Regions from separate parts of the Streptomyces sp. RKND-216 genome, predicted to be linked through region 2. Evidence: riboswitches for the same ligand, from Rfam matches in the RefSeq annotation. Region 2 holds a riboswitch; each other region holds the start of a gene.
What was found. A riboswitch is a leader RNA that binds a small molecule or an ion and turns the genes downstream of it on or off. The one in region 2 is predicted to bind cobalamin.
Positions count from the first base shown of each region.

Region 1: another riboswitch for cobalamin. It lies ahead of E4198_RS22375 (cobalamin biosynthesis protein); the one in region 2 lies ahead of E4198_RS19635 (energy-coupling factor ABC transporter permease).
Region 3: another riboswitch for cobalamin. It lies ahead of E4198_RS09695 (hypothetical protein); the one in region 2 lies ahead of E4198_RS19635 (energy-coupling factor ABC transporter permease).

Region 1 is NZ_SSBQ01000002.1:5,096,610-5,106,077, forward strand. Features, by position in the region: gene cobO (cob(I)yrinic acid a,c-diamide adenosyltransferase) at 1-90, opposite strand, end outside; gene E4198_RS22365 (putative cobaltochelatase) at 90-2,216, opposite strand; gene E4198_RS22370 (cobyric acid synthase) at 2,272-3,819, opposite strand; gene E4198_RS22375 (cobalamin biosynthesis protein) at 3,816-4,769, opposite strand; cobalamin riboswitch at 4,896-5,022, opposite strand; gene E4198_RS22380 (hypothetical protein) at 5,208-5,420, opposite strand; gene E4198_RS22385 (inorganic phosphate transporter) at 5,454-6,725, opposite strand; gene E4198_RS22390 (class II aldolase/adducin family protein) at 6,919-7,599, shown strand; gene E4198_RS22395 (alpha/beta fold hydrolase) at 7,719-8,873, shown strand; gene E4198_RS22400 (hypothetical protein) at 9,058-9,468, shown strand, end outside.
Region 2 is NZ_SSBQ01000002.1:4,510,986-4,520,453, forward strand. Features, by position in the region: gene E4198_RS19615 (Ku protein) at 1-116, shown strand, start outside; gene E4198_RS19620 (ATP-binding cassette domain-containing protein) at 122-997, opposite strand; gene cbiQ (cobalt ECF transporter T component CbiQ) at 994-1,755, opposite strand; gene E4198_RS19630 (energy-coupling factor ABC transporter substrate-binding protein) at 1,762-2,151, opposite strand; gene E4198_RS19635 (energy-coupling factor ABC transporter permease) at 2,148-2,867, opposite strand; cobalamin riboswitch at 2,896-3,093, opposite strand; partial or broken gene E4198_RS19640 (FkbM family methyltransferase) at 3,192-3,353, opposite strand; partial or broken gene E4198_RS25590 (hypothetical protein) at 3,367-3,706, opposite strand; partial or broken gene E4198_RS19645 (methyltransferase domain-containing protein) at 3,706-4,398, opposite strand; gene E4198_RS25045 (alcohol dehydrogenase catalytic domain-containing protein) at 4,464-4,685, shown strand; gene E4198_RS19655 (organic hydroperoxide resistance protein) at 4,949-5,377, opposite strand; gene E4198_RS19660 (NADP-dependent oxidoreductase) at 5,521-6,537, opposite strand; gene E4198_RS19665 (MarR family transcriptional regulator) at 6,622-7,068, shown strand; gene E4198_RS19670 (SGNH/GDSL hydrolase family protein) at 7,140-8,054, opposite strand; gene E4198_RS19675 (DUF3145 domain-containing protein) at 8,356-8,850, shown strand; gene E4198_RS19680 (beta-ketoacyl-[acyl-carrier-protein] synthase family protein) at 8,985-9,468, opposite strand, start outside.
Region 3 is NZ_SSBQ01000002.1:2,223,701-2,233,168, reverse strand. Features, by position in the region: gene E4198_RS09725 (DNA-directed RNA polymerase subunit alpha) at 1-183, shown strand, start outside; gene rplQ (50S ribosomal protein L17) at 458-967, shown strand; gene E4198_RS09715 (FAD-dependent oxidoreductase) at 1,046-2,569, opposite strand; gene E4198_RS09710 (diiron oxygenase) at 2,578-3,513, opposite strand; gene truA (tRNA pseudouridine(38-40) synthase TruA) at 3,647-4,504, shown strand; gene E4198_RS09700 (lytic transglycosylase domain-containing protein) at 4,605-5,942, opposite strand; gene E4198_RS09695 (hypothetical protein) at 5,948-6,289, opposite strand; cobalamin riboswitch at 6,552-6,678, opposite strand; gene E4198_RS09690 (polysaccharide deacetylase family protein) at 6,824-7,891, opposite strand; gene E4198_RS09685 (putative glycoside hydrolase) at 8,039-9,468, shown strand, end outside.

The sequences.
Region 1 (9,468 bases), 590 kb from region 2:
CCCGGTGTGCACCGCCAGCAGCGGCCGGTTGCGCCGCTGGCGGGTGGTCAGTCCGTCGTCCGGAACGACGTCCGGCTGTCCCTTCGGCATCAGGCGGCCCTCCTAGGAGTCGGAACGGTTCCCGCCGTGTCGCGCAGCGCGTGCACCAGACCGGTGACGGCGTCGGCCCGCAGGTCGTCGAGCGTGACGGCCTCCGCGCTCAGGGCCGTGGCCAGTTCGGCGGCCAGACCGAGCCGGACGGGGCCCGTCTCGCAGTCCAGGACGACCGACGCGGTGCCCTCCGCCGCCAGCAGTCCGGCCGCGCGCCGCGCGCGTCGGACGGGCTCGGGTCCCCCAGTGGCACGGCCGTCGGTCACGGCGACCAGCAGCGGGCGGCGCGCCGGGTCGCGCAGCCGCTCCACCCGCAGTACCTCGCGGGCCGTGAGCAGCCCGGCGGCCAGCGGCGTACGCCCGCCCGTCGGCAGCGACTCCAGCCGCGCGGCGGCCGCGTCCACCGACGACGTCGGCGGCAGTGCGACCTCGGCGCCGGCGCGGCGGAAGGTGATCAGGCCGACCTTGTCCCGCCGCTGGTAGGCGTCCAGCAGCAGGGACAGCACGGCACCCTTGACCGCGCTCATCCGCTTCCGTGCGGCCATCGAACCGGAGGCGTCCACCAGGAAGAGCACGAGGTTCGACTCGCGGCCCTCGCGTACGGCTTCGCGCAGGTCCTCGCGGCGCAGCAGCAGCCCCGGACCGCTGCGGCCCCGCGTCCGCTGGTGCGGCGCGGCGGCCCGCACGGTGGCGGACAGGTGCAGAGCCGTCAGGGCGCCCCGCGGGGGGCGCGCGCCGGAGGTGCGGCCGTGCGCGGTCCGTGCCCGCGAGCGGCGCCCGGCCGCGCCCTCGCCGAGACCCGGCACCGTCAGGACCCGGGTGCGGAACGGCTCCGAGGCGCGTGCGGGCGGGCGTTCGCCGGGCTGGGCTCCGGACTGCGGCCGCGGCGCCTGCTGTTCGGGCGACGTCGGTTGTTCGGAAGCCTCCTGGTCGGGCGACGCGGCCTGGTGCGCGGGCGCGTCCCGCGTGTTCTTCGCGCGCTGCTCCGGTACGCCCGGCTCGTCCGTGCCGCCCCGGGGCGGCCGTCCGCCGTCGTCCGGGCTGTCGTCGCCGGAGCCGCCGTCGGGTCCGCCCGGGTCCGGATCGGGGTCGGGATCGCCGTCCGGCCCGTCGTCGTCCCCGTGCTCCCGCAGCGTCTCGTCCAGCTTGTCCTCGTCCAGGCCGGGCGCGTCGAACGGGTTGCGCCGGCGCCGGTGCGGCAGCGCCAGCAGTGCCGCCTGCCGTACATCCTCGGCCCGTACGTCGGTGCGGCCGTCCCACGCGGCCAGGGCGGCTGCGGTACGCGCCATCACGATGTCGGCGCGCATGCCGTCGACCTCGAACGCGGCGCAGGTCGCCGCGATCCGGCGCAGCGCAGCGTCGTCCAGCGTCACCGTGGGCAGCAGGGACCGGGCGGCGGCGATCCGGTCGCGCAGCGTCTCCTCCTCGTCGGCCCAGCGCGCGCCGAAGCCGTCCGGGTCCGCGTCGTAGGAGAGACGGCGCCGGACCACCTCGACCCGTTCCTCCGTCTCGCGGGACGCCGCCACCTCGACGGTGAGCCCGAAACGGTCCAGCAGCTGGGGACGCAGCTCGCCCTCCTCCGGGTTCATCGTCCCGACCAGCAGGAACCGCGACGCGTGCCGCACCGACACGCCCTCGCGTTCGACGTGCACCACGCCCATCGCGGCCGCGTCGAGGAGCGAGTCGACGAGGAAATCCTGGAGGAGGTTGACCTCGTCGACGTACAGCACGCCGCGGTGCGCCTTCGCCAGCAGCCCCGGTTCGAAGGCCCGTACGCCCTCCGCCAGGGCGCGTTCGATGTCGAGGGCGCCGATCAGCCGGTCCTCGGACGTGCCGACGGGCAGCTCCACCAGGGCGGCCGCGCGGTGTTCGGCGGCCGCGACGCCGTGCGGCCCGTCGGGGCAGCGCGGGTCGGGTGCCTGCGGGTCGCAGCCGAACCGGCAGCCGGAGACGACGTCCTGCTGCGGCAGCAGCGCCGCCACGGCCCGGACGGCGGTGGACTTCGCGGTGCCCTTCTCGCCGCGGACCAGCACGCCGCCGATGGCCGGGTTCACGGCGTTGAGGAGCAGCCCGAGTCGCAGGTCCGGCATCCCCACGATCGCGGTGAACGGATAAGGGGTGGTCACGCTGTGATCCTCCTGCGGGTGGTGTGAGCGGTCGTGGTCGGCGGCCGGCTGCGGCTCACGGCGCGCCCGGCGGGACGAACGGCAGCCCGCCCGGCGGGCCCTCCTCGATCAGCCGCAGCAGCGCGCCGGTGTCGGCGTGTTCCTCGATCAGGTCCCCCAGCCGGTCGAGTTGCTCCTCGCGCAGCCGCTCGAAGGCGGTGTCGGGAGCCGGGACGAAGGCCCGGCCGGCGTCGGAGGCGACGCGACGCAGGAAGGCCCGGCGGAAGGCGTCGGACTCCAGCGCGCCGTGCCAGTGCGTGCCCCACACCGGGCCGACCCTGCATCCGTCCAGGGGGCGGCCGTCGGCGCCGTCGGTGACGAACGGTTCGCCGCCGCGCACGTCGGCGACGCCGTGGTGGATCTCGTACCCCTCGACCGGTTCGCCCAGTGCGGTTCCGGCCGGGCGGGCGAGCGTCTTTCCGGGGGCGAAACGCACCCGCACCGGCAGCAGTTCCAGGCCCTGCACGACGCCCGCACGCGACTCGACGTGGTCTTCGATGCGCTCGCCGAGCACCTGGTAGCCGCCGCAGATGCCGAGCACCGGCCGGTCTTCGGCCGCACGCCGGGCGAGTGCGTCGGCCAACCCTCGTGCGCGCAGCCACTCCAGCGCCTTCACGGTGCCGCGGGTGCCGGGCACCACCACCAGGTCGGCGTCGGCCAGTTCCTCCGGCCGGTCGCAGAAGCGGACCACCACGCCGGGCTCGGCGGCGAGGGCGTCCACGTCGGTGAAGTTCGACATCAGGGGGACCGGCAGCACGGCGACCCGCAGCACGTCCGCGCCGTGCGGCGGCGCCGTCGACGCCTCCCGCACGGTGCCGCGCAGCGAGAGGCGCAGCCCGTCCTCCTCGTCGATGCCCAGGCCGTGCCGGTGCGGGAGCACGCCCAGCGACGGGCGGCCGGTGAGCCGGTGCAGCATCTCCAGCCCCGGCTGCAGCAGCGCCACGTCGCCGCGGAACTTGTTGACCAGGTAGCCGCACACCAGCGCCTGGTCCTCGGGGGACAGCAGCGCGGTCGTGCCGAAGAACGAGGCGAAGACCCCGCCGCGGTCGATGTCGCCGACGACCACCACGGGGAGGTGCGCCGCCCGCGCCAGGCCCATGTTGACGATGTCGTTGCGCCGCAGGTTGATCTCGGCGGGGCTGCCCGCGCCTTCGCAGATCACGGCGTCGTGGGTGGCGCGCAGCTCCTCCAAGCACCCGGCGACCGTCTCCAGCAGCTTCCGCTGCCTGTCCTCGTGGTAGCTGCGGGCGCTCAGTTCGCCCTCCGGTTTGCCCATCAGGACGACCTGACTGGTGCGGTCGCCGCCCGGCTTGAGCAGCACCGGGTTCATCGCCGCGCTGGGCTCCACCCGGGCGGCGGCCGCCTGCATGGCCTGCGCCCGGCCGATCTCCGCGCCCTCCCGGGTGACGAAGGAGTTCAGCGACATGTTCTGTGCCTTGAACGGCGCGACCTTCAATCCCTTGCGGGCCAGCCAGCGGCAGACCCCGGCCGTGACCACGCTCTTCCCGGCGTCCGAGGTCGTCCCCGCGACCAGCAGACCGCCGCCCCGCCGCAATGCCTTCACCGCCGCCTTCCCTTCCGCGTGGCCACGACCCTCACGGCCGTCGTCGTCACCAGCGCCAGCACACCGACGCGGCGGGAGAGCCGCACCGCGCGCTCGACGTCCTCCGTACGGACCTGCCGGCCACCGGCGTTGAGCACCGGACGGTGCTCGACCCGCCCGGCGTACGCCAGCGTCCCGCCCAGCCGTACGCCCAGCGCCCCGGCGAACGCGGCTTCCACCGGGCCCGCGTTGGGGCTGGGGTGACGGGCGGCGTCCGCACGCCAGGCCCGCAGCGCGCCGTTCGGGTCGGACCCGGCGAGTGCGGCCAGCGTGGCCGTCAGCCGGGCGCCCGGCCAGCCCGCCAGGTCGTCCAGCCGCGCCGACGCCCAGCCGAAACGCAGCAGCCGGGGGGAGCGGTGGCCCAGCATCGCGTCCAGGGTGTTCACTGCGCGGAACGCCACCAGGCCCGGCACGCCGGCGACCGCTCCCCACACCAGCGCGCCCACCACGGCGTCGGAGGTGTTCTCCGCCACCGACTCGACGACCGCTCGCGCGACGCCGTCGGCGTCCAGCGCCTCCGGGTCCCGCCCGCACAGGTGCGGCAGCCGCCGCCGCGCCTCCGGAACGTCGCCCGCGGCGAGTGCGGCGCCGGTCGCCCGCGCCTCGCGGATCAGGGAGGTCCCGCCGAGCACCGTCCAGCCTGCGACCGCGGCCAGCACCACCGAGGGCAGCGGCGAACGCGCCCTCCCGGCGGCCGTGCTCAGGCCCGCCGCGGCGGCCGCCACGCCGCCGGCGCACACCGCGGCGCACAACGCCCCGGCGCCGCGGTGGTCACGCCACAGGGCGCGTTCGGCCCGGATCACCGCGCGGCCGAAGGCCGCCACGGGGTGTCCGCGCCGGGGGTCGCCCAGCGCGAGGTCGGCGAGGAAGCCGAGCGTCACCCCGTACGCGTACGCACGCGGGCGCGGCATCAGTCGACGGGCTGTGGAGCCTCGCAGGAACACGGCGAGGGGTGGGGTGGGGGAGCGGTGCAGCAGCCACGCATGGCGGAGTCCTCACTCAGGGTCCTCGCCCTGGCTCGACGTGTCCGGCGGCGAGAGTCTCCTGGCTCCCGGATCGGCGCCTCCCCGGCCTTCCAGCCCACCGACGGGCCGTGGCGTGTGGTGAGGGGCGCTCCCCGGTGACAGTGGCGGGACCGCGCCGGATTCGCACCGGCTTCCTCTTCTGCCGCCGTTCGGCTGTCGGAAGTCCATCACGGCCCCCCACGACCGTCAACTCGCCCCCGGCCTGCGGCGAAGCAGTGTGACCACCCCCGGGCCGCGCCGTGGCGTCCCGCCCGGCGCGCCTCGGGTACGCGCGAGGGGTGGGTACGGCCCGCAGGCCGTACCCACCCCTCGGTGTGCGGGGGTTCAGGCGCCGATCAGGTAGATGCCGTACACCACGGCGGCCGCGCAGACCGCGTAGCAGAGGTACGCGCCGGTGCGGGCCGGCACGGAGGCGCTGCTGCCGTCCTTGCGCGGCGCGGAGCCCATGATGCCCAGGGTGAACACGCCGACCAGCGCGACGGAAGCCAGCAGGCTGACGCCGAACACGTTGATCAGGGCGGACCAGTGGATGTCCATGGTGAGTGCTTCGCTTCCTTCGGGTGGGGCGCGTCAGGCGCCGGAGACGGAGGCCTTGGTGCGGGCGTGCTCGGACTCCTCGTCCGGCGCGCCGTGCTGCTCGGGGACCGCGCCGGCCGGTGGCGGGGCGACGGCGCTCATCGCGGCGGCCACCACGCCCCCGTCCTCCGCGTCGGAGTGGGATTCCGGGGCGGAGTCCTCCGGCATGTCGTTGACGTTGGTGTGGTCGACCGGCTGCCGGCGCGAGGCCAGCCAGATGGCGCCGTTGACCAGCACGCCGAGGACGGCGACCAGGGTCACGCCGACGTTGCCGCGCTCGGCCAGCAGTGCCGCGCCGCCCGCGACCAGACCCGCCGCCGGGACGGTGATGCCCCAGGCGGCCAGCATCCGGCCCGCCGTGCCCCAGCGGACGATGCCGCCCTTGCGCCCCATCCCCGCGCCCATCACGGCGCCGGAGCAGGTGTGCGTGGTGGACAGCGAGAAGCCCAGGTGGGAGGAGGCCAGGATGGTGACCGCGGCGCTCGTCTGCGCCGAGAAGCCCTGCGGCGGGTGGATGTCGGTGAGGCCCTTGCCGAGAGTGCGGATGATCCGCCAGCCGCCGAGGTAGGTGCCCAGAGCGATGGCGACACCGGCCGAGACGACCACCCACATCGGCGGGCCCGCGTCCGGGGCCAGTGCACCGCCCGCGATCAGGGCGAGGGTGATGACGCCCATCGTCTTCTGCGCGTCGTTGGTGCCGTGCGCCAGGGAGACCAGGGCGGCGGAGGTGATCTGGCCGGCCCGGTAGCCCTTTCCGGCCTGCTCCTCGCTCACGTTGCGGGTGAGTCGGTAGGTCAGGCGTGTGGCGCCCCAGGCGGCGAGGCCGGCAACCAGCGGGGCGGCCAGGGCGGGGATCAGCACCTTGGTGACGACGACGTCGCCGTTGACCGCGCCGATACCCATCGAGGCGACGGCGGCGCCGAGCAGACCACCCATCAGGGCGTGCGAGGAGCTGGACGGGAGGCCGGCCAGCCAGGTCAGCATGTTCCAGGTGATCGCACCGACCAACGCTGCGAGGATCACCTCAGGCTGGATACCGGCGCCTTCGTCAATCAGTCCCTTGGAGATCGTCTTGGCCACCTCGACGGAGATGAACGCTCCGGCGAGGTTGAGAACGGCCGACATCGCCACCGCAGCCTTGGGCTTCATCGCCCCGGTGGAGATGGTGGTGGCCATGGCGTTGGCCGTGTCGTGGAAGCCGTTCGTAAAGTCGAACACCAAGGCCGTGACGATCACGATCCCGATCAGAAGCGTGATGTGTTCCATTCACCCAGGCAATCAGTTCGAAGGTCAGTGACCCGGTGAACGTAAGGATGGCGGGTGAACGGAAGGTGAACTGGGGCGGGCATCGGAGTGTCGCACCCGGAGGGTGTTGGTGTGGGACCCGTCACAGGCCGAACGGGAGGGACCACCGCATGGTCGAGTCCCCCGGTGGTACAGGAAGAGACCAGAGGTGCCGATGCACAGCGAGACGAGCGGGGAGATCCCGGTGACCTGGCGGGACGCGTGGGAGGAGGTGGTGGGGGCGGCGCGCCGCACGGTCGCCGACGGGCTGGTCGTCGGCACCTCCGGGAACGTCTCCACCCGGGTGGGGGACGTCGTCCTCGTCACCCCCACCGGGGTGCCGTACGACCGTCTGGGACCCGACGACCTGTGTGCGGTGGATCTGAAGGGTGAACGCGTCGCGGGCACCCTCCGTCCTACGAGTGAACTGCCCATGCATCTGGCGGTCTACCGCACCACCGACGCCACCGCTGTGGTGCACACCCACGCCGTGCACGCCACCGCCGTCTCCACGCTGGTCGACGAACTCCCCACGATCCACTACATGACCGCCGCGCTCGGCGGTCCCGTGCGCGTCGCCCCCTACGCGACCTACGGCAGCGACGCCCTCGCAGGCCACCTGCTGGAGGCCCTCGAGGACCGCAGCGGCGCACTGCTCCGCAACCACGGCACGCTCACCCACGGCGCCACCATGGACCAGGCCTACGACCGGACCGCGCAACTGGAGTGGATGTGCCGGGTCTGGCTGGCCGCGGCCTCCGTGCCCGGCCGCACGCCCACCCTGCTGCCCCGGGAGGAGATCGACCGGGTCGCCGACCGGCTGCGCGGCTACGGCCAGCGGCCCCCGGCCGGATGACCCGCGCCGTGGCCGACCGCACGCCCCCTCTCCCGGTGCCGTCCCGTCGCCCCTCCACCGGCGGCCTTCGGCTGCCGTCCGGTGGCCGGAAGGAGGCGGTACGGCGGACACTCGAGGTGATGCGCGCACCCACGGCGGCGGCCCTGGCCGCCGGCACGGTCCTGGGTACCTGCGCGGCCGCGGTGGCGGCCGGCCGGTACGCGGCCGGGCGCGCCTTGCGTCCCGCCCGCGCCGACGGGGCCGCCGTCCCGCCGGGTTTCGGGGAACCCCTCACGGTCCACGCCCGCCTCGCCGCCCGCCCCGAACGGGTCGCGCTCACCCGCTCGCTCACCGCGGAACTCCCCGGCACCTACGGCCTCACCGGCCGGGGCGTGCGCGCCGTGGTCGGGCACACCATGCGGGAGGCCACGCACGCCGCGCCCGCGGACACCGTCGTACGCCGCCTCCTGGACGTCACTCGCGGCACGCTGACCACCGGGGCCACCGTCCGGCTCACGCCCGTCGTCCACAGCGGCGACCCGGGCGGCTCGCTGGACCTGCCCTGCATCGACACGGAGATCGCCTCCGAACTCGGCCCCCTGCCCGCATGGGCGGTGCCCGGCGAACGCGGCGTGTGGGTCGTCGCCGCACACGGGCTCGGCACCACCCGGGAACAGGCGATGAACGTCCTCCCCGCGCTCGCGCGGCTCCGCCTGCCCGTTCTCGTCCCGGCCCACCGCGGGGACCCCGGCGCGCCGCGGAACCCCGACGGCGTCGGCCACCTGGGCGCGAGCGAGTGGCGCGACCTGGATGCCGCCGTCCGTCACGCCCTCGACCAGGGCGCCTCCCGCGTCATCCTGTACGGCTGGTCCACGGGCGCGACCATGGCACTGCACGTCGCCGCGGAGTCCGCCGTGCGCGACCGCGTCTGCGGACTGGTGCTGGACTCGCCGGTCCTCGACCCGGCCGCCACCCTGCGTGCCCTCGCCGCCGCGCGCGGCGTCCCACGCCCCCTGCTGCCGATGGCGGTGCGGGCCGCCGAGGGCCGCGCCGGGGTGCGGCCGGAGCCGCCGGCCGTCGCGGCGTCGCCCGAGCGGCTCGAGGTGCCGGTGCTGATCGCGCACGGACCGGGCGACGAGGTCGCTCCCTGGGGCCCCTCCCGGGCGCTCGCCGACAGCCGGCCCGACCTGATCACCCTGCACGTCGTCGGGCGAGCGCAGCACGCCGCGATGTGGAACGCCGACCGTGACGGCTACGAGGAGGCCCTCACGCGCTTCCTCATGCCTCTCCTCTGAGGCCCTTCGTGGTGGCTGTCGACGCCAAGCCCGTCCACGGGTGACGGAGCGCGGCCCCGCGGGCGTCCGCAGCGCGCCGGAGCCCGGCGCCGGGGGCGGTCGGGGGCAGGCGGGAGTCGCCCGGTGAAGCCGCGAGGGCCTGCGCCGTTTGGGTTTTTCCGCTCTCACCGTGAAGACTGCTCCCGTGACGTCCCGTACACCGCGAGACACCCGCCTGCGCCTCGTCCCCCGACGGCCCATCGCCGCCGCACGCCGCACCGTGAGCGAGACGCGCGGCCGCGCCTGGCCGGCCCGCGGCTCCTCCGCCCCGCGGCCGCCCGCCGGCACCCCCTCCCCGGGGGTGCTCGCCCGGCACGCCCGGGACTGCCTGCGCGGCGCCGTGAACATGGCCCGCTGGGCGGCGGACGAACCGCCCACGGCCGGTGTCCCCACCACCGAGGCCTTCGCACGCGCGGCCGCCGCCCTCCAGGTCGATCCCGCACGGGCCCGCGCCGACTGGGACCGGGCCCGGCTCGCCGGGCTGGTCGAGCTGCACGGCGACACCGCCCGCCCCGGCTGGCGCCTGACCGCCTGGGACCGCGACGACAGCGCGGTG
Region 2 (9,468 bases):
CCGCGGCGAAGAAGACCGCCAAGAAGACGACCGCGAAGACGACGGCGAAGACGACGGCGAAGAAGACCGCCAAGAAGACCACCGCGACGAAGCGCAGCCCCCGCAAGTCCGCGTGACGGGGTCAGGCCCCCCGGGCAGGGGGGCCGGGGCAGGCGGAGGCCGACCACGCTGCGGTCTCCTCCGGGGTGCGGGGGCCGGCCGTGCCGTCGGCGAGCAGGCCGTGGGCGCGCAGCGCGGCTGCCACGGCGGTGGCCCAGGGCAGGCGCAGCCCGGCCGACGCCGGCAGGTCCGGGTCGGCGAGGAGCGTGGCCGCCGACCCGTTGCGCAGTCCGTCCGGGGTGAGCACCGCCGCGTCCTGGGCCCAGCGCAGCGCCAGGTCGACGTCGTGCGTCGCCATCACCACGGTCGTTCCGGACCGCTGGAGCCCGCCGAGGACGGCGAGCAGCCGCTCCTGCCCGTGCGGGTCGAGGCCCGCCGTGGGCTCGTCGAGGATCAGCAGTCGCGGCCGCATCGCCACCGCGCCGGCGATCGCCGCCCGCTTCCGCTGCCCGTAGGAGAGCAGGTGCGTCGGCCGGTCGTGCAGCTCCGTGATGTCCAGAGCCTCCAGTGCCTCGGCCACCCGGCGGCGCACGTCCGGCTCAGGCACGCCCAGGTTCAGCGGGCCGAACGACACGTCCTGCCCGACCGAGGCGGCGAACAGCTGATCGTCCGGGTCCTGTACGACCAGCTGGACCGCCGCACGCAGCCGGGTGAGGCCGCGGCGGTCGTACGCGACCTCTTCGCCCTCCAGCAGCAGCCGCCCGGAGGTGGGCCGCAGACCGCCGGAGAGGACGCGGAGCAGCGTGGTCTTGCCGCTCCCGTTGCGGCCCAGGACGGCCAGCGAGCGGCCGGCCGGCACGGCGAAGTCGAGACCGTGCAGCACCGGCGGACCGTCCTCGTAGCGGAAACCGGCGCTCTCCAGGGTGACGAGCGGTGGGTGCGGCGACGTCGGTGTCACCAGGGGAACCTCCTCAGCGTGAGGGTGAGGACGGCCAGGCCAGCGAGCAGCAGCGCCGTGGCCGTCAGGAAGCGGGGCGAGAGCCGGGCCGGCGGCACGAGCACCCGCAGGGTCCCGTCGTAGCCCCGCCCGGCCAGCCCGGTGTGGAGCCGCTGCGCCCGTTCGAAGGCGCGGACGAACGCGGTCGAGGCGAGTCCCGCGAGGGACCGCCAGGCCGCTGCCCGCGTGGTGTGGCCCAGACGGGCGGCCTGGGCCTGACGGACCCGCCGCACGGAGTCGAGCAGCAGGAAACTCATTCGGTACATGACCAGCGCCACGTCGACCACGGCGGGCGGCACCCCGGCCCGTACCAGGCGCGGCACCACGTCCGAGACGGGCGTGGTGAAAGCGAACAGCAGCAGGCCGAGGGAGGCCGCCGAAGTACGGGCCAGCAGCTCACCCGCACGGACGGCCCCGTCCGGGGCGAGCGACAGCCACGGCACCGGCCCGCCTCCGGCGCCGCCCAGCTGGAACAGCAGCGGAACGGCGCCGGTCACGCAGAAGCCCAGCGGCACCCGGAAGGCCCGCCACAGCGCGCGCCCGGCGACGCCGGCCGGGCCCAGCAGCACGGCCAGGGTCGCCGCCGCGACCAGGGGCGCGCCCGGCCAGGGCGGCAGGCTGATCGCCAGCACCGTGAGTCCGAGGCCGAGCAGCGCCTTCTCCAGGGGATGGCGGTGGCGCCAGCGGCTGCTGTGCGCCGCCGCGTCGATGGGCAGCACCGTCGGTCAGGCCGAGGCGGGCGTGTCGCGGCCGCCGTCCGCCCCCTCCTCCGTGGGCGGGCCCGACGGGTCCGGAGCACCCGCCGGGCTCCCAGCGGACCGCGCCTCGCCCTGGCGGCGGCGGCGCAGCCCGAAGTAGTAGGCCAGCACGCCCGCGCCGAGCGCCGCCTGCAGCGCGAAGAGCGCCGACTCCACCTCGCCGGACGGCGGTTCGTACAGGGGGGAGGCCCACGGATCGTAGTCCGGGGCGTTCTCCGTGATCGCCGTCTCCGCCTGCGCGTCGGCGCCCGCGAACGGCTCCTCCTTGTGGTCGCCGAGACCGAGGACCAGCGGCAGCACCGCGAGCGCCGCGACGACCACGACGAGCAGCAGGTTGATCCGTGTGTCGCGCTTCATCGGGCCGTCTCCTCCTGCTCGGACTCGGTACGGGCGGCGGCGACCCGCTCGGCGAGCTCCGTCAGCACCCCGAGGCGCCGCAGCTCACCCGTGCTGGACCGCGTCAGCAGACGCATCACCAGCACGGTCAGCAGGCCCTCGCTCACCGCCAGCGGGATCTGGGTGAGCGCGAAGATCCCGCCGAACTTCGCCAGCGCGCCGACGAACCCCGACGCCGGGTCCGGGAAGGACAGTGCGAGCTGGACACTGGTGACGCAGTACGTGCTCAGGTCGGCGACGAAGGCGCCGCAGAACACCGCGGCCATCAGCGGCCCACCGCTCCGCCGCAGCAGCCGGTAGACGCCGTACCCGGCCCAGGGCCCCACGATCGCCATCGAGAACGCGTTGGCGCCCAGCGTGGTCAGGCCGCCGTGCGCCAGCAGCAACGCCTGGAAGAGGAGGGTGAGGGTGCCCAGCACCGCCATGATCGGCGGCCGGAACAGAATGGCCCCCAGGCCGGTGCCCGTGGGGTGCGAGCAACTTCCCGTCACGGAAGGGATTTTGAGGGCGGACAGGACGAAGGTGAAGGCGCCGGAGGCGCCGAGCAGCAGGGTGGACTCCGGGTGTTCTCGGACCTCGCGGGTCAGTTTGCGGACGCCGTGGACGACGAACGGAGCGGCGGCGGCGCTCCAGGCGACCGCGTGCCACGGGGGCAGATACCCCTCGGCTATGTGCATGTCGGGTGAGACCTCTCCAGCACCTCGTGGATGGACGACGCGCCTCGGCCGGTCTCCTGGCTGACGGGTCATGCCGCCCGGTCTCCGCCTTCCCGGCCCGCGCGGTCTCCCGCGGCGCGCCAGTGGCTTCCCTTGACGGGGGAGGAGCCGGACTTCCCGATCACAGTGGCGAGGGCCGCACCGGTTCCGCACCGGTTTCCCGAACACCAAGGCCCTGCGACAGTAGACCGCCGCACTTCACCGCCACAACCATCACCGGTCCGACGGACCGCGGTTCCGGGTGAACGTTCGTCACACCGCGCGCCCCGCGTCGCCGGCCGGGGGTCACCCGGCTCCGGGCCGACCCCCGGGCGGGAGGAACGGCACCGAGTTGACGTACCGGCGGTGCGGGGCCAGAGAACGGCGGAGCAGGTCGTGTTCGGCCACGTGCGCGGTGCGGGCCTGGTGGCCGGCGAGGTCGAACGAGGCCAGCGGCAGCCACCGGCGCGTCGGCCGCACCCAGCACGATCAGCACCAGCGCGGCCAGGATCGCCACCATGCCGCGCCGCTCCCGCCCGCTCGGCTGCTCCCCGAGGCAGAGAGCGGACAGCAGAAGCAAGCATCACCAGCCCGGTGACGAACAGGCCCTGCGCAGCGACCAGCGGCAGTGTCCGCCAGACGACGAGCTGTGCGCCGAAGCCGAGCAGCAGGGCCGCGGCTCCCACCAGCCACAGCGGGCTGCGCAGCAGATGGACCAGGAGAGCGGCGGGGCGGGTGGCGGACAGCGCCCGTTTCTCCACCACGAAACCGACGCTGAACAGCAGGTTGGCCAGCAGCGCCGCCGCGACACCCCAGAGCATCAGCCGCTTCCCTCCGCTTCGTGCCCCGTGCCGTCCGCGTCCTCGTCCGGGCGGGGCAGTCTGCGCGCGTGCACCAGCAGGATCGAGGCGAGCGACGGCGCCCGGCAGGCGAGGCGGTCCAGCGGACGCGGCGGGCGCGGCACGCCGTGGTACGGCGCGCCGGCGACCTCCAGCACCTCGAAGCCCGCTGCGGGCAGCATCGAGCGCAGCGCCCGGGCCGTGTGGAGCCGGAGGTGCCCCATCCCCTGGGCGCCGGGCCGTCCGTGGATGCCCCGCAGGCTCACCTCGGAGAACACCGGCTGCACCCCGGCCAGCAGAAGGCCGCGGTTGTACCAGGCCGCCAGGTTGGGTGTGGACAGCAGCAGGTGGCCGCCCGGCCGCAGGACGCGGTGCAGTCCGTCCAGGGCCGCGTCCGGGCCGACCAGGTGCTCGATGACCTCGCTGAACAACACGGCGTCCGCGACCCCGTCTGCGAACGGCAGGCCAGGACCGGTGAGTTCGCCGCGTACAGCGGTCAGGTGATGGGCCGCGCGGCGCAGCGCGTCCTGCGACCAGTCGACACCGACGACCCGGTGCGGTGCCAGCAGCGGACCGGCGACGGCCGCGGCCCAACCGTCTCCGCAGCCGACGTCGAGCACGGTCTGCGGCACCGGGCCGAGCGCCCGCGCCAGGAGGTGTGCCTGCCGGTGTGACGACCGGTGTCCACGACCCCTTGGTCCGAGCGATCGTCATCGAGGGGCCCGGCGCGCATCGGCTGGTGACCGGGTCGGCTGCGGCGCCGGGCCCCGGGGAGGTTCGCGTGGCCGAGCACGCCGCCGGCTGCTGCGCGGAGGAACTCGCCTTGTACGACGGCACGAAGCCGCGGGAGTTATGCCGCTACCCGGTGACCCCGGGGCACGAGTGGTCGGGTGTGGTGGACGCCGAGGGGGAGGGGGCGCCCCCGCGCCGGCCTCCGGACGGCTCGCCCCCGCACTGTTGACCAGCCGCCGCCTGCCACTGACCAGATTCCCCCGAAGCGATGGGCCTGCTCGCCACCGTTTCCGACGTCCCGACTGGCAAAGGGCTGCTGCGTACGGCCGGCTGACGAACCGTCGGTCGACGGGCATCGAGCCGACGTTCTCGAGCGCGTCATGCGAACCCGTGGATCGGAGACGTCGCGGCGCGGCGTGGACGGGCGGCGCCACCCACCCGTCCACTCCTGCCGAGCGGACGACCGTCGGGTCTGCCGTCCGCCGTCTGCCGTCAGTCGACGGTCAGGGTGACCTCTATGTTGCCGCGTGTCGCGTTGGAGTACGGGCAGACCTGGTGCGCCTTCTCCAGCAGCTGCGTGGCAGTCGCGGCGTCCACCAGAGGAATGCTGGCGCGCAGGGCGACGCTGAGGCCGAAGCCGCCCTCCGGCGTCTTGCCCATGCCGACCTCTGCGGTGACCGTGGAGCCGGTGATGTCGGCCTTCTCCTGGCGGGCGACGACGCCGAGGGCGCTCTGGAAGCAGGCGCTATAGCCGGCGGCGAACAGCTGCTCCGGGTTGGTGCCCTCACCGCTGCCGCCCAGTTCCTTCGGCGGGTTGACGACCACGTCGAGCTTGCCGTCGTCGGATGCGACCCGGCCGTCGCGGCCGTTGCGGGCGGTGGCCACCGCGGTGTACTGGACGTCGAGGGATGGGATGGACATGAAGATCCTCTCGTTCCTTGTCCGACCGGGAGGCTCGCGCCCACGACCTCTGCGGTCCGGTCCGAGCCTAGAGGATGCGGGCGCAGGCAGGGCGGGGAGCCTCGTGGGGTCGGATGATCGGGTGTTGGTTCGGGTCGCTGCCGTCAGTCGGCGAGGCGGACGACCATCTTTCCGGTGTTCTCGCCCTTGAGCATGCCGAGGAAGGCGTCCAGGGCGTTGTCGATGCCGTCCACGACGGTCTCCCGGTAGGTGAGGTCACCGGAGCGGATCCAGCCGGAGACCTCCGAGACGAACTGCGGCTGCAGCGATGCGTGGTCGCTGACGAGCATGCCCTGCATCCGGATCCGCTTGCCGATGAGCAGGGCGAGATTGTGCGGCGCGGCGGGTGGCTCCGTGGCGTTGTACTGCGCGATCATGCCGCACACCGTGACGCGGCCGTGCACGTTCATCGCACCGAGAGCGGCCTCCAGATGGTCGCCGCCGACGTTGTCGAAGTAGACGTCGATCCCCTCCGGGGCGGCGGCTCGGAGCTGCTCGGCGACCGGACCCGATTTGTAGTTGAAGGCCGCGTCGAAGCCGTACTCCTCGGTCAGCAACCGCACCTTCTCGTCCGAGCCCGCACTGCCGATCACCCGGGAAGCCCCCTTGAGCCGGGCGATCTGGCCCACCTGGCCGCCCACGGCGCCGGCCGCACCGGAGACGAACACCGCGTCGCCCTCGGTGAACGCTCCCACCTCCAGCAGACCCGCGTAGGCGGTGAGGCCCGGCATGCCCAGAACTCCGAGGTAGGTGCTGAGCGGTGCCAGGTCGGCGGAGACGACAGTGGCGTGCCGGGCGTCGAGCGTGGCGAACTCCCGCCAGCCGAGCCCGTGCAGGACGTGGTCGCCCACGGCGAAGCCTGAGGCATCGGAAGCCACGACGACGCCCACGGCAGCGCCGTCCATGGGCGCGTCGAGCTGGAAGGGCGGCACGTACGACCGGACGTCGTTCATCCGGCCGCGCATGTACGGGTCCACGGACAGGTAGAGGTTGCGCACGAGGATCTGGCCCTCCCCGGGGGCCTCGACCGGGACCTCCCGCAGCGCGAACCCGTCGGGCGTGGGCCAGCCCTGCGGGCGGGCCGTCAGATGCCAGGCGCGACCGGCGGTGGGCAGAGTCATGTGGTGCCTCCAGATGCTTCAGGTGCTGAAACAATGCTGCACCTGGATATTTCATGTTGTCAAGCTTTGAGGTAGGCTGAGACCATGTCGACCGGCTCCCCCTCCGTCCCGCCCCTGCCCGACGCCCTCACGCGCGAGGTCGTCGAGCTGATCGGCGGCGTCGTGGCGCGCTACCACGCGGAGTACGAGGTGGCCGCCGCCGACCACGCGCTCACCGGAGCGCAGGCGCGCGTTCTCGCCCTGCTCGACCGTGAGCCCACGCCGATGCGCCGCATCGCCGAGCAGTTGAGGTGTGAGCCGTCGAACGTGACGGGTATCGTGGACAGGCTGGAGGCCCGGGGCCTGGTCGAGCGGCGGCCCGACCCGGCCGATCGCCGCGTCAAGCTCGCCGCGGCCACGGAGCGCGGCAGTGCGACGGCCGCGAGCCTGCGGGGCGCGCTCGGGTTCGCCCGAGAGCCGCTCGCCGAGCTCACGCCGCTGGAGCGGCGGGTGCTCCGTGACCTGCTCATACGGATGCTTGACAGTCCGTGACGCCGCGCATCCCCGGCGCCCGGCGCGCCGTCCCCGCCGGGGCGCACGGCGGCCCCGGCGGTCTCGTCGAGTCAGCCGTCCGTGATGCGCTCGTAGGCGAGTTCGGCCAAGTCGCTCTGTCCCTCCCGGCTCGGGTGGAACCAGTCCCAGCGGCTGAGCGCGTTCGCGGTGAAGCGGTAGTCGTGCACTTCGCCCCCGTCCCAGCGGCACCGCCTCACCTCCGTGCAGACCTCCCGCAGCACGGAGTTGTAGGCGTCCACGCGCTCCGAGACCTGCGCCCGGCGTGCGGTCGCGGCCTCACCCGTGTCCCGTGGCGCGTCCAGCATGGAGCGGCAGATGCCGTAATCCCACACCCGGCGGGCGTCCGGCTCGTCGCGTCCCACCTGCCAGAGCCGCTGCAGGTCCGGGATGCTCGCCACGTACACCTGGGAACCGGGAGCCTCCTCCCGGAGGGTGCGCAGTGCCTGCTCGAAGTCCGTGCGGAAGCCGGCCACCGGTGTCATCGCGTCGACCGACGGCCTGCACGCGTCGTTGGCGCCGACGAGCACCGTCACCAACTCCGGGTCGCGGTCCGCCGCCTGCGCCATCTGTCGAGGGAGGTCGGCCATCGTCGCGCCGGAGACCGCCAGGTTCCAGCTGTCGCGGCCGGGGTCGTCGAGGAGCCGGGAGGCGAGACTGGCCACGGTCGGGTCGGTGCCGGTGGCCCAGGACGACTTCGGGCAGTCGGTGAGCGGCCCGCATGCATCGAACGCCCGGGTGATGGAGTCGCCGACGGCGGCGAGGGAGTCGGGGTCGGTGTCCCATGCGGGGGAGGCCGAGGGCGCCGCGGACGCTCCGGGTGATGAAGGGGATGTACCCGGCCGTGCCTTGGATGCCGAGGAGGAGGGGGGTGAGGAGCCGCCCTGACAGGCCGCCAGGGAGCACCCCAGGGCCATGGCCAGGGCGCCGGCCACCGCCATCCGGGCGGTGTGTCCGCGTGTCCGCATCGCCGCCTTCCCTTCCGCGTCGTCTCCCTTCCCGACCGTACGGCACCCGTGGTCGGAAGCGGCGCGGTAGCTTTCTCTCGTGGGGGGCGCGTGCGTACAGGTAACCGAACACCCATCACATCGCGTCATATCCTGCCCGATTCGTGGAGGAATGACCACAATGGTGTTTACTGTTGGTCACCTCGGAAGCTGGTAGGTCAGTGATCGATGGTGCAGAATGTCAGACGCCGGTCCGGCGCGTGACCGGCAGGTACTCGAGCTCGCCCGCGAGGCCGGAGCTCGAACCGCACTGGAGGTCCCGGTGACGACACGTGGAGTCCTGTTCGTCCACTCCGCGCCCCGCGCGCTCTGCCCGCACGTCGAGTGGGCCGTGGCAGGGGTGCTGGGCGGCCGCGTCGCGCTCGACTGGATCAAACAGCCCGCCTCCCCGGGCACCTGGCGTGCCGAGTTCTCCTGGCAGGGGGAGCCGGGCACCGCGTCGAAGCTCGCCTCCGCGCTCCGCGGATGGCACATGCTGCGCTTCGAGGTGACCGCCGACCCGTGTGCCGCCGCCGAGGGAGAGCGCTACAGCTCGACCCCCGAGCTGGGCATCTTCCATGCCGTCACCGGCATGCACGGCGACATCCTGATCCCCGAGGACCGGCTGCGCGCCGCGATGTCCCGCTCCGCGCGAGGGGAGAGCGACCTCGAGGCGGAAATCGCCCGGCTGCTCGGCAAACCCTGGGACGACGAACTCGAACCCTTCCGGTACGCCGGCGAGGGCGCGCCGGTGCGCTGGCTCCACCAGGTCGTCTGAGTACCCTTCACCACGGCACCACGGCACCACGGCACCACGGCACCACGGCACCACGGCACCACGCGCAGACGCCCCGGCCTGCCAGGTTTGACGACCTGGCAGGCCGGGGCGTTCGCCTGTGCGGGCCCCGAAGGTCAGACCGTCCGCAGCGCCAGCACCACGTTGTGGCCGCCGAACCCGAAGGAGTTGTTGAGCGCCGCGATGCGGCCCTGCGGCAGTTCGCGCGGCTCGTCGCGGACGACGTCGGCGTCCGCCTCCGGGTCGAGGTTCGCGATGTTGATGCTCGGCGGAGCGAGGCGGTGGTGCAGCGCGAGCACCGTCGCCACCGTCTCGATGCCACCGGCACCGCCCAGCAGGTGACCGGTCATGGACTTCGTCGCGGACAGCGCCATGTGGTCCACGTCGCCGGAGAACACCTTGCGCAGTGCCTTGATCTCGGCGATGTCCCCCTGCGGGGTCGACGTCGCATGCGCGTTGATGTGCATGATCTCGTCGGCGCGCAGGTCGGTGTGCTGCATCAGGTTCTGCAGCGCGTGCGCGATGCCGTTGCCGCTCGGCTCGGGCTGCGTGATGTGGTGGCTGTCGGCCGAGACGCCCTGGCCGACGGCCTCCGCGTAC
Region 3 (9,468 bases), 2.3 Mb from region 2:
GACCTGCTCGACATCCGCAACTTCGGTGCGAAGTCGATCGACGAGGTCAAGGCGAAGCTGGCCGGCATGGGCCTGGCCCTCAAGGACAGCCCGCCCGGATTCGACCCGACCGCCGCGGCGGACGCCTTCGGCGCCGACGACGACGGCGGCGACCCGGGCTTCGTGGAGACCGAGCAGTACTGAGCCAGCCGGAAACGGCAGGCAGGCAAGCCGACAGCGGACCGTCCCGGCGTCCACGGACGCCGGGACCGGCCCGAGAGCGGCGAGCGGGCGGCACGCGCTGCGGCCGCCCGCAGCACGACTTCCGGCCTCCGGGCCGGGTGGCCGGCCGGTTCGCACCGGCCGGCTCCGGGGCGGCGGTACGCCGACCGTCCCGGGCCCGTGCGGACGGCCCGTCCGTACGGACCCCTGACACCGGTACCTGACACGGCCGGTGCAGTAACCAAGGAGAATCACCATGCCGAAGCCCACCAAGGGTGCCCGTCTGGGCGGCAGCGCCGCGCACCAGAAGGCCATGCTGGCGAACCTCGCCACTGACCTCTTCGAGCACGGCCGCATCACCACCACCGAGGCGAAGGCCCGCCGCCTGCGCCCGGTCGCGGAGCGTCTGATCACCAAGGCGAAGAAGGGTGACCTTCACAACCGCCGCCAGGTCATGCGCACGGTCCTGGACAAGGGTGTCGTCCACACGCTCTTCACCGAGATCGGTCCCCGCTACGAGAACCGTCCGGGTGGCTACACCCGCATCACCAAGATCGGCAACCGCCGCGGCGACAACGCCCCGATGGCGGTCATCGAGCTGGTGGAGGCCCTCACCGTGCAGCAGAAGGCTGTCGGCGAGGCCGAGGCGGCGACGAAACGGTCCGTGAAGGAGGCCGACGAGAAGAAGGCCGCCGACGCGGAGAAGGTCGACGTCACCAAGGACGAGGCTGCCGACGAGGCCGCCGAGGAGTCCAAGGACGCCTGACGCGACCCGCAGCTGCGAACGGGCCCGCACCCCTCGGGGGTGCGGGCCCGTTCCCTGTGCGGCGGGGCCGGGGAGACCTCACCGTCGGCGACGGCGGCGGGCCAGACGGGTGAACGCACGCAGGGAGCGTTCGGGCGGGGGAAGCGCACCGGCGACCGCGTCGGCCAGCAGCGTCCCCACGGTCTCCGCCGCGCACGCGCGGTTCGCCCCGATCCCCCCGGACGGTCCCCGCTTGATCCATCCCACCACGTAGGTGCCCGGACGGCCGGGTACGCGGCCGCCCTCGTGCGGCACCGTTCCGGTGACCTCGTCGAAGGGGAGCCCGGCGACCGGCCTCCCCCGGTGGCCGACCGCCCGGAGGACCGCGCCGGCGGGGAGCTCCACGTCACCGTGCGGGCCCGAGACACGGACCGCGCGCACCGCTCCGCCCGCGCCGCAGACCTCCACCGGCGCCGAGTGGAAGCGGAGGACGATGCGCCGCGCGTCGCCGGCCGGGGGCCGCGTCCAGTCCACGGCCTCCCGCGTCATGCCGCGCAGCACGCCTGCCGTGCCGTGCGTCCCGGCGGCCGCGTCGACCGCCGCGCCCACCCTGGGGTCGTGGGCGTCCAGGACCAGGTCCACGCCCGGCAAGTGCCGCAGCGCGGCCAGCTCCGAACGGGTGTACGCCGCGTCCTCGGGTCCGCGCCGTCCGAGCACGACCACCTCCCGCACGCGGCTGCGCCGGAGCGCGGCCAGCGCGTGACCGGCGATCTCGGTGGCGGCCAGCTGCTCCGGTTCGCTGGCGAGGATGCGGGCGACGTCGAGCGCCACGTTGCCGTTGCCGATGACCACGACGCGCTCGGCGGACAAGTCGACGGCGTCCGGGGCCACGTCCGGGTGGCCGTTGTACCAGGAGACGAAGGTGGTCGCCGGGATGCTGCCGTCGAGGTCCTCGCCGGGGATGCCGACCCGGCGGTCGGCGGAGGCGCCCACGGCCCAGACGACTGCGTCGTGGTGGGCGGCGAGTTCGTCCGCGGTGACGTCCCGGCCGGCTTCCAGGCCCAGGTGCAGCCGCACGCGGGGGTGGGTGTGGAGCCGAGCGAAGGACGCGCCGATCCTGCGGGTGGAGAGGTGGTCGGGTGCCACGCCGTACCGCACGAGGCCGCCGGCCGTGGGCAGCCGGTCGATCAGCGTGACCTCGGCGGGCGTGTGCAGCAGCAGGTCCTCCGCGGCGTACATGCCCGCAGGCCCGGTGCCGACCACGGCCACCCGCAGCGGCCCGAAGTCGGACGGCAAGGTGCGGTCGAACGTCGGCCGGCCCCAGGCGTGGAAGACGGGGCCGTGGTCGGCTCTCTCGCCGGGGGAGGCGGCGCCCGCGAAGTACGCGGCGTTGATGTCGGCGTACTCCTGCTGCGCCGGAGGCAGCCGGTCCACGGGGAAGACCGCCTCCACCGGGCAGGCGTCCGCGCAGGCACCGCAGTCGATGCAGGTCCGCGGGTCGATGTGCAGCATCTCGGTGCTGCCAAAGGCCCGTTCCTGCGGCGTCGGGCGGATGCAGTTGACCGGGCAGACGGCCACGCAGGTGGCGTCGTTGCAGCAGGTCTGGGTGATCGCGTAGGCCATGGGTTTGCTCAGATGAGGTGGGCGCGCCGGTAGAAGACCAGCGCCGGCTTGGTGAGCAGACCGCAGGAGGAGAGGAACTCCATCAGGCCCGAGCAGCTGGAGCGCATCATCGCCTTGTGGTGCTCGTTTGCCTTCGCCTCGCGGACCGCCCGCTGCTCGTCGAGGCCGGCGTTCGCGTAGACCCCGGGGTGCACCATGCTGGTGACGATCACGTACGCGGCGACCGCGATGACGAAGGCGTGGATCGTGCGGCGGGTGCGGCCGGTGCGCGCGAGGTGCCGGCGGGTCTCGTCCCGGGCGAACTTCATGTGCCGGGACTCCTCGACGACGTGGATGTTGTTGATGGTGCGTACGAACGGCACGACCCGTTCGTCGCGCATCCAGTCGCGCTGCATCACGTCGAGGACCTCTTCGGCGACGAGGATCGCGGCGTACGCGGCCTCGCCGAAGGCGACGGTCTTGAAGGCGCGGCCGAGTTCGACGGCGACGCGGTGCGGGCGGTAGGCGGGGGCGCGCAGCTTCTTCGCGCCGCGGGCGAACATGAGGGAGTGGCGGCACTCGTCGGCGATCTCGGTGAGCGCCCACTGCACCGTCTCGTCCGTCGGGTCCTTGGCGTAGATGTCCCGGAGCACCATCTGCTGGAGGATCATCTCGAACCATATGCCGGTGCTGGCCACCGACGCGGCCTCCTGCCGGGTCAGCTCCTTGCGTTGCGCCTCGGTCAGTTCGTTCCAGTACGGCGTCCCGTAGAGCGTGCTCCACTCGGGGCTGGCGCCGTGGAAGTCCTCGTCGAGGGGCGTCTCCCAGTCGACCTCGGTGGCCGGGTCGTAGGAGAGCCGGGCGGAGGAGTCGAGCAGCCGCTGCGCGAGGCGGTCCTCGCGGGGCCGTGCGTCGGCTCCGTTCTCCGGCCGAACGGTGCTGCCTGCCTTGCTGGGCTCCCTGATGCGCGTCGTCGTGATCCGCCGTGGCTTGTTGACGGCCTGTATAGCAAGAACTCCCGGCGATGCCTACCCTCGAGTAAGGAACGGGCGCGGAGGGCCGTCACGCGCGCCGGGGCGTGGTGAGAGGATCGAGTGCGTGAGCGACGACGTGGAGCCCGGCCTCGTCCGGGTACGGCTCGACCTGAGCTACGACGGCAAGGACTTCTCCGGCTGGGCCCGCCAGAAGGGCGGGCAGCGCACCGTCCAGCAGGAGATCGAGGACGCGCTGCGCGTCGTGCTGCGCCTGGACGCCGCACCACCGCTCACCGTCGCGGGCCGCACCGACGCGGGCGTCCACGCCCGCGGCCAGGTCGCCCACGTCGACCTTCCCGCCCACCTCTGGGCCGAGCAGGGCGGCCAACTGCTGCGCCGCCTCGCCGGACGGCTGCCCATGGACGTCCGCGTGCACCGGGTCGCCGAGGCGCCGCCCCACTTCGACGCGCGCTTCTCCGCGATCTGGCGGCGCTACGCCTACCGCGTCTGCGACCATCCCGGGGGCGTCGACCCGCTGCGCCGCGGCCACGTGCTCTGGCACAACTGGCCCCTGGACCTCGACGCGATGAACGCCGCCGCCGACGCGCTGCTCGGCGAACACGACTTCGCCGCCTACTGCAAGAAGCGCGAGGGCGCCACCACCATCCGCACCCTACGGCGGCTGCACTGGGTCCGGCACCGCGACGGCGTCCTGGAGGCGACCGTCCTGGCGGACGCGTTCTGCCACAACATGGTCCGGTCGCTGGTCGGCGCGATGCTGTTCGTCGGCGACGGCCACCGGCCCTCCGAATGGCCCGGCAAGGTCCTTGCGGCGGGCGTCCGCGACTCCGCCGTGCACGTCGTCCGCCCGCACGGCCTCACCCTCGAGGAGGTCGGTTACCCCGCGGACGCCGACCTCGCCGCCCGCAACGCCGCCTCCCGCAACAAGCGCACGCTGCCGGGAGCCTCCGGCTGCTGCTGACCGGAGGTGTGCCGGCGAACTCCACGAGATCCACCGCCGATCCGTCGGCCGTGCGGCCCGACGGGGCCGTCCCGGCGGCTGCCAAGCCCCCCGGCGCCGGTCAGCGGAGCGGCGCCGTCGCCTCGTCCAGCCGGGCGTCGAAGCGGCGCGCGTAGGCCTGGGCGTCGTCGCTCTGCCAGTAGGGTCCGCCGTTGTACCGCGCGGCGAGCTCCTGCATCTGCGCACGTGTCATCTGCTCGGCCGGCACGTCCGCGAAGCCGCTCTCCGCCTTCATCTGCGCGAGGTACTCGGAGGCGATGAAGACGTTCTGCGCCGGGTCCTTGATCGCCTCCTCGACGCGCGCCCGCTGGTGGTCGGTGAGGTGGTGCGGGTCGTAGCCGAGGACTTCGGCGCCTCGCCGGACCTGCACGGCGAGCGGCCCCATCGACGTGTGGTCGGCCTCCCCGGTCCCGGGCACGAGCTGCCGTACCTCGTCGGCCACGTCGTCCACCACCGCCGGCGCGCCCCCGACCTCCTGCCACGCGATGCCCGCGACCATCTCGGGCGGCAGCCCGGAGTGGTGGGCGGCAGCCCTGATCAGCGCGCTGTTGGCGTCGACGTAGCCCCGGAGGGTCTCTTCCGAGTCCGAGGGCAGGAGGTAGCTGATGCCCTTCGCGTCGGGGTGTTCCGCCGCCAGTGACCGGATGCGCTCCAGCTTCTCGTTCACGACGAGCGCGTCGCTGAGGGACGGGATCGCGTCGGCCTTGACGCCGGTGCCGGGAAGTTGCGCGTGGGGGTCGTCCGCGGCCTGCCGCGTCTCCTCCCGGAGGAGGCCGAGGCTGCCCAGGATCTCGGCGGAGTCGCCGGAGCCGCCACGGAACTCGGGGAGCGAGGCGTACGCCGTCCGCAGCTCGGCGAGGCAGCGGCTTCGTGCCTCCGACTCGACGCGCTGCGCGTCCCCGTAGGCGTCGTTCGCCTGCTGGTAGTGGCGTTCGGCGTCCTCCCGGATCGCGTCGACGTCGACGCCGAACTCGCCGATCCGGTCCAGCAGACCGGAGGAGTCGCGCAGGTCCTCCCACTCCCGCATCGGGCTCTCCGCACCGGTCAGACGCGTGAGCAGAGTCGCCTCCCGTGCAACAACCTCGGCCAGCTTCCGTTCGGAGAACTCGCCGTCGTCGAAGTGGCGTTGCGCCGTCGTCACGGCCTCGGCGTAGTCGGCCAGCGCCTGCCAGGCTTTGCGGAAACCGGCGGACAGGCCGTCCACGAGCTGCTTCGCCTCGTCCAGGCGCTTCACGTACTGCTGCTGCGACGTGCTGACCCAGTCGACGCGGCCGGCCTTGAGGAAGGCGTCGTCCGTCGAGTCGGCGAGCCGGTGCAGCCGCGCGAACTCGTCGGCGTTGCGCTCGATGAGCGCCGGGTTGGCGTCGGCGAGGAACGCGACGTCGGCTCGGTGGGCCATCGCGGTCACCTGTCCTGGGGGTCGACGAGCCGCCCGGACTGCAGGACGCCGTCCAGGGCCCGCTGGGAGTCCTCGTCGGCGCGGGCGTAGGCGTGGCCCGTCGCCTCGAGCTTCGTCGCGAGGGCGGCCAGCAGCAGGACGGCGTCGGCGTACTGGTCGCGGGCGAACGTCGCGAACCGGTGCACGGACTGAGCCACCTCGGGATGCGACCGCGGCACCCGGCACATCGTCGCGTTCTCGCCGTCCATCCGTCCGGCGTGGAGCAGTCCCGCGACCTCGAGGAGCAGGTGTGAACTGCCGTCGATGGATGCGGCGCTCGCCGAGAACTCGCCCCCGTGCGTCGTCATGCGTCTCCCCGTTCCGTACCCCTGCGTGGCGCGCCGACCAGTGTAGGCAGCGGCCGAGCGGGGGACGCGCGGAAATTTCACGTACGGTCCGTTGTCACCGCATACGTCTCCGCCGGATCCTCACCTCAGCGTGCGTCGCCGGGCAGCGCCGCCGCCGATTCGGGTTCCGTGGCACGGCGGGGCGGAGTGAAGGTGTCCCGGGCATGCTGCCCACACTCCCCTCCGGGGAAGTCCGCCCCGGTTCGTCGAGGGGCGACCGCGGGAGTCTCCTGGCTCTCGGGTCACTGCTCGTCCCGGCCTTCCCGCCCGCCGGGGGCAGTGGCCTGTTCGGGATCCGCTCGCCGGTCACAGTGGCGGGACCTCGCCGGATTCACACCGGCTTCCTCGTTCCGCCGTCGCCTTGTCGCCGGACATCGTCGCACACTCGGCTGCGCGCGCCGGGGGCCTCCACGGGAGCCGGGGCGTTCAGCCGGGGGAGCGAGGAAGCCCGTGTCCGGGGCGGGTTCGCCCCTTCGGGTGGGGGGGCCGGACGAGTCAGTACGGCTGGGCGCGGTTCTCGAAGGGGGCGGCGAGGGAGGGCTTGCGGTCGGCGGGGAAGGAGACGCGGTCCGGGTCGCCGTCGGAGGTGTAGCGGGCGACGGTGCCGTCCGCGAGCTTGTCGAGCCAGGCGGCGGAGGCGAATTTCGCGTCGGGGCCGTCCGGGCCCTGGGAGCGGATGCGGGGGATCGCCGCCGGGTCGAAGTCCGAGGAGAAGGGGGACGGCGCGGGGTTGGCGCCGACCAGGTAGACTCCGGCGTGCCGGTAGTCGGTGCCGCCGGAGGAGCCCTCGACGGCGAGCCCGGCGGCGGACGGCATCGAGCCGTTGGGCAGGGCGAGGGAGTCCACGGTGACGTCGTCCGGGAGGGCGTCGGTGATGGCCTTCTGGTTGCGGGCGACGGCGCGCTGGACCTCGGAGCCGGAGACCGTGCCGAGGGTGGTGTGCCGCAGGGTGTGGTTCCCGATCTCGAAGCCGTGGTCGTGCAGCCAGCCCAGCGTGCGCTGCCCACCGGGTTCGGCGAACGGGTCGCCGTTGACGAAGAAGGTGGCGACCGGGCGGAAGTCCGGGTGCTTCTCCGCGACGTCGCGGAGGACGGCGACGGCGGTGTCCCGTTCGGGCTTCCCGGCGGCGTCGAGCGCGAGCTGGCTGACGGTGGAGTCGTCGAAGGTGAGGACGACGGGGTGGGTGCCCGCAGGGATGTCGATGCGGCCGCCGGTCAGTTCGCGGGCCGTGACCGGAACGTAGTCCTCGCGGGCGAGGCGTTCCAGCTCGGCCTCGAAGTCCTCGGGCGTGCGGTCGTAGATGCTCTGCGGATCGTCGACGATCTGGTGGTACATCAGCACCGGTACGGCGCCGAGTTCGTCAGCGTCGACGGCGGCCGGGTCGGGCGCGGAGGGGGACGGCGACGGGCTGTCCCGTTCGCCGCCGGCCGTGTCCGCCGCACCCGGCGCGCGTTCCGCTTTCCGGTCCTCCGGCTCGTCCGATGAGGTGCTCCCGGCGCATCCCGCGAGGGTCAGGAGCGCGGCCGCGGCTGCCGCCGCGCCGAGCCGGAGTGGACGAACCATGATTGGCCTCCTGCCGCGCCAGGGAAGTATGAAGAGACGACAGTGGCATTGTTGCCGGGAGTCGAGTGGTCGAATCGTCCGAGGCGGCAGCCCTGTTCAGGCTGACGTCACGTCAGACACGACCTCCCGAACGGCAGGTGATCGCGCGTGCAGACCAGTCCACCCGGAGCGGGAAGGCGCAGGAGCTTCGTCCAGGTCCTCGGCCGCCGACGTCTCGCGATCCTCGCCGTCATGCTGGTGGTGGTCGGCTGCGCGGGCCTGGCCGCCGTCGCGTTCCGGTCCGTACCGCCCCAGATACGCGTGGCGGGCCTGGAGAACGGTGGTGTGCTGAACGGCGCGGAGACGAAGAACGGCCGCCTGGAGCTGGTCGCGCGGGGCGGCACGTCGCTGGACGGCCTCACCGTCTCTCTCGACGGCGAGCCCGCGAAGACCCGTCGGGACGGCGACCGCCTGCTCGTCGAGACGCCCGGGCTGGACGACGGCGCGCACGAACTGACCGTCGCCGCCAACGGGAACCTCGGCTTCACGCAGACCACCCGGCGCTCCTTCACCGTCGACACCACCGCGCCGCGCCTGACCATCGAGAAGGCGCAGGCCGAGTCGCTGCGCGCGCCAGCGACCATCCGCGGACACGTCGAGGGCGCGCGGACGGTCACTGTCGGCGGGGCAGAGGTGAAGGTCGGCGACGACGGCGCGTTCTCCCACCGCCTCGCCGAACCCGCCCCCGAGGTCGAGGTCCGCGCGGTCGACGAGGGCGGTAACGAGACGGCCGAGAACGCCACGGTTCTGGTGCCCTACCCCGACACCCGGGCGGTGCACATCACGGCCATCGGCTGGACGTCGAAGGCCCTGCGCGATCCCATCCTGAAGATGGCCGAGGAGGGGCGGATCAACGCCGTCCAGCTCGACATCAAGGACGAGGACGGCGAGATCGGCTACGACTCGCAGGTCCCGCTGGCGCGGAAGATCGGAGCCGCCAAGGGCTACTACGACGCGAAGAAGGCCCTCCGCGAACTCCACGAGCGGGACGTGCGCGTGGTGGGCCGCATCGTCGCCTTCCGCGACCCGATCCTGGCGAGGGCGTCCTGGAGGTCCGGTGCCCGCGAGCGCGTGGTGCAGGACGCGAACGGCGCCCCGTACGGCGGTGGCGGGCACTACGGGAAGCTGTCGTTCACCAATTTCGCGAACGAGGAGGTCCGCGAGTACAACATGGACCTCGCCGTGGAGGCCGCCGAACTCGGCTTCGACGACATCCTGTACGACTACGTGCGCCGCCCCGACGGCCGGATGAGCGGCTTCACCTTCCCCGGGCTCGGCGACCGGAGGCCGACGGAGAGGATCGCCTCCTTCATGGCCGAGACCCGTGAACGGGTGCGCCCCGAGGGCGCGTTCCTCGGCGCCTGCGTCTTCGGGGTGGCGGCCACCCGCCCGACGGAGATCGCGCAGGACATCCCGGCCATGGCCGAGCACTCCGACTACATCGCGCCCATGGTCTACCCCTCGCACTGGGCGGCCGGCGAGTACGGCGTGTCCAACCCCAACGCCGACCCGTACAAGATCGTGAAGCGGTCGCTGGC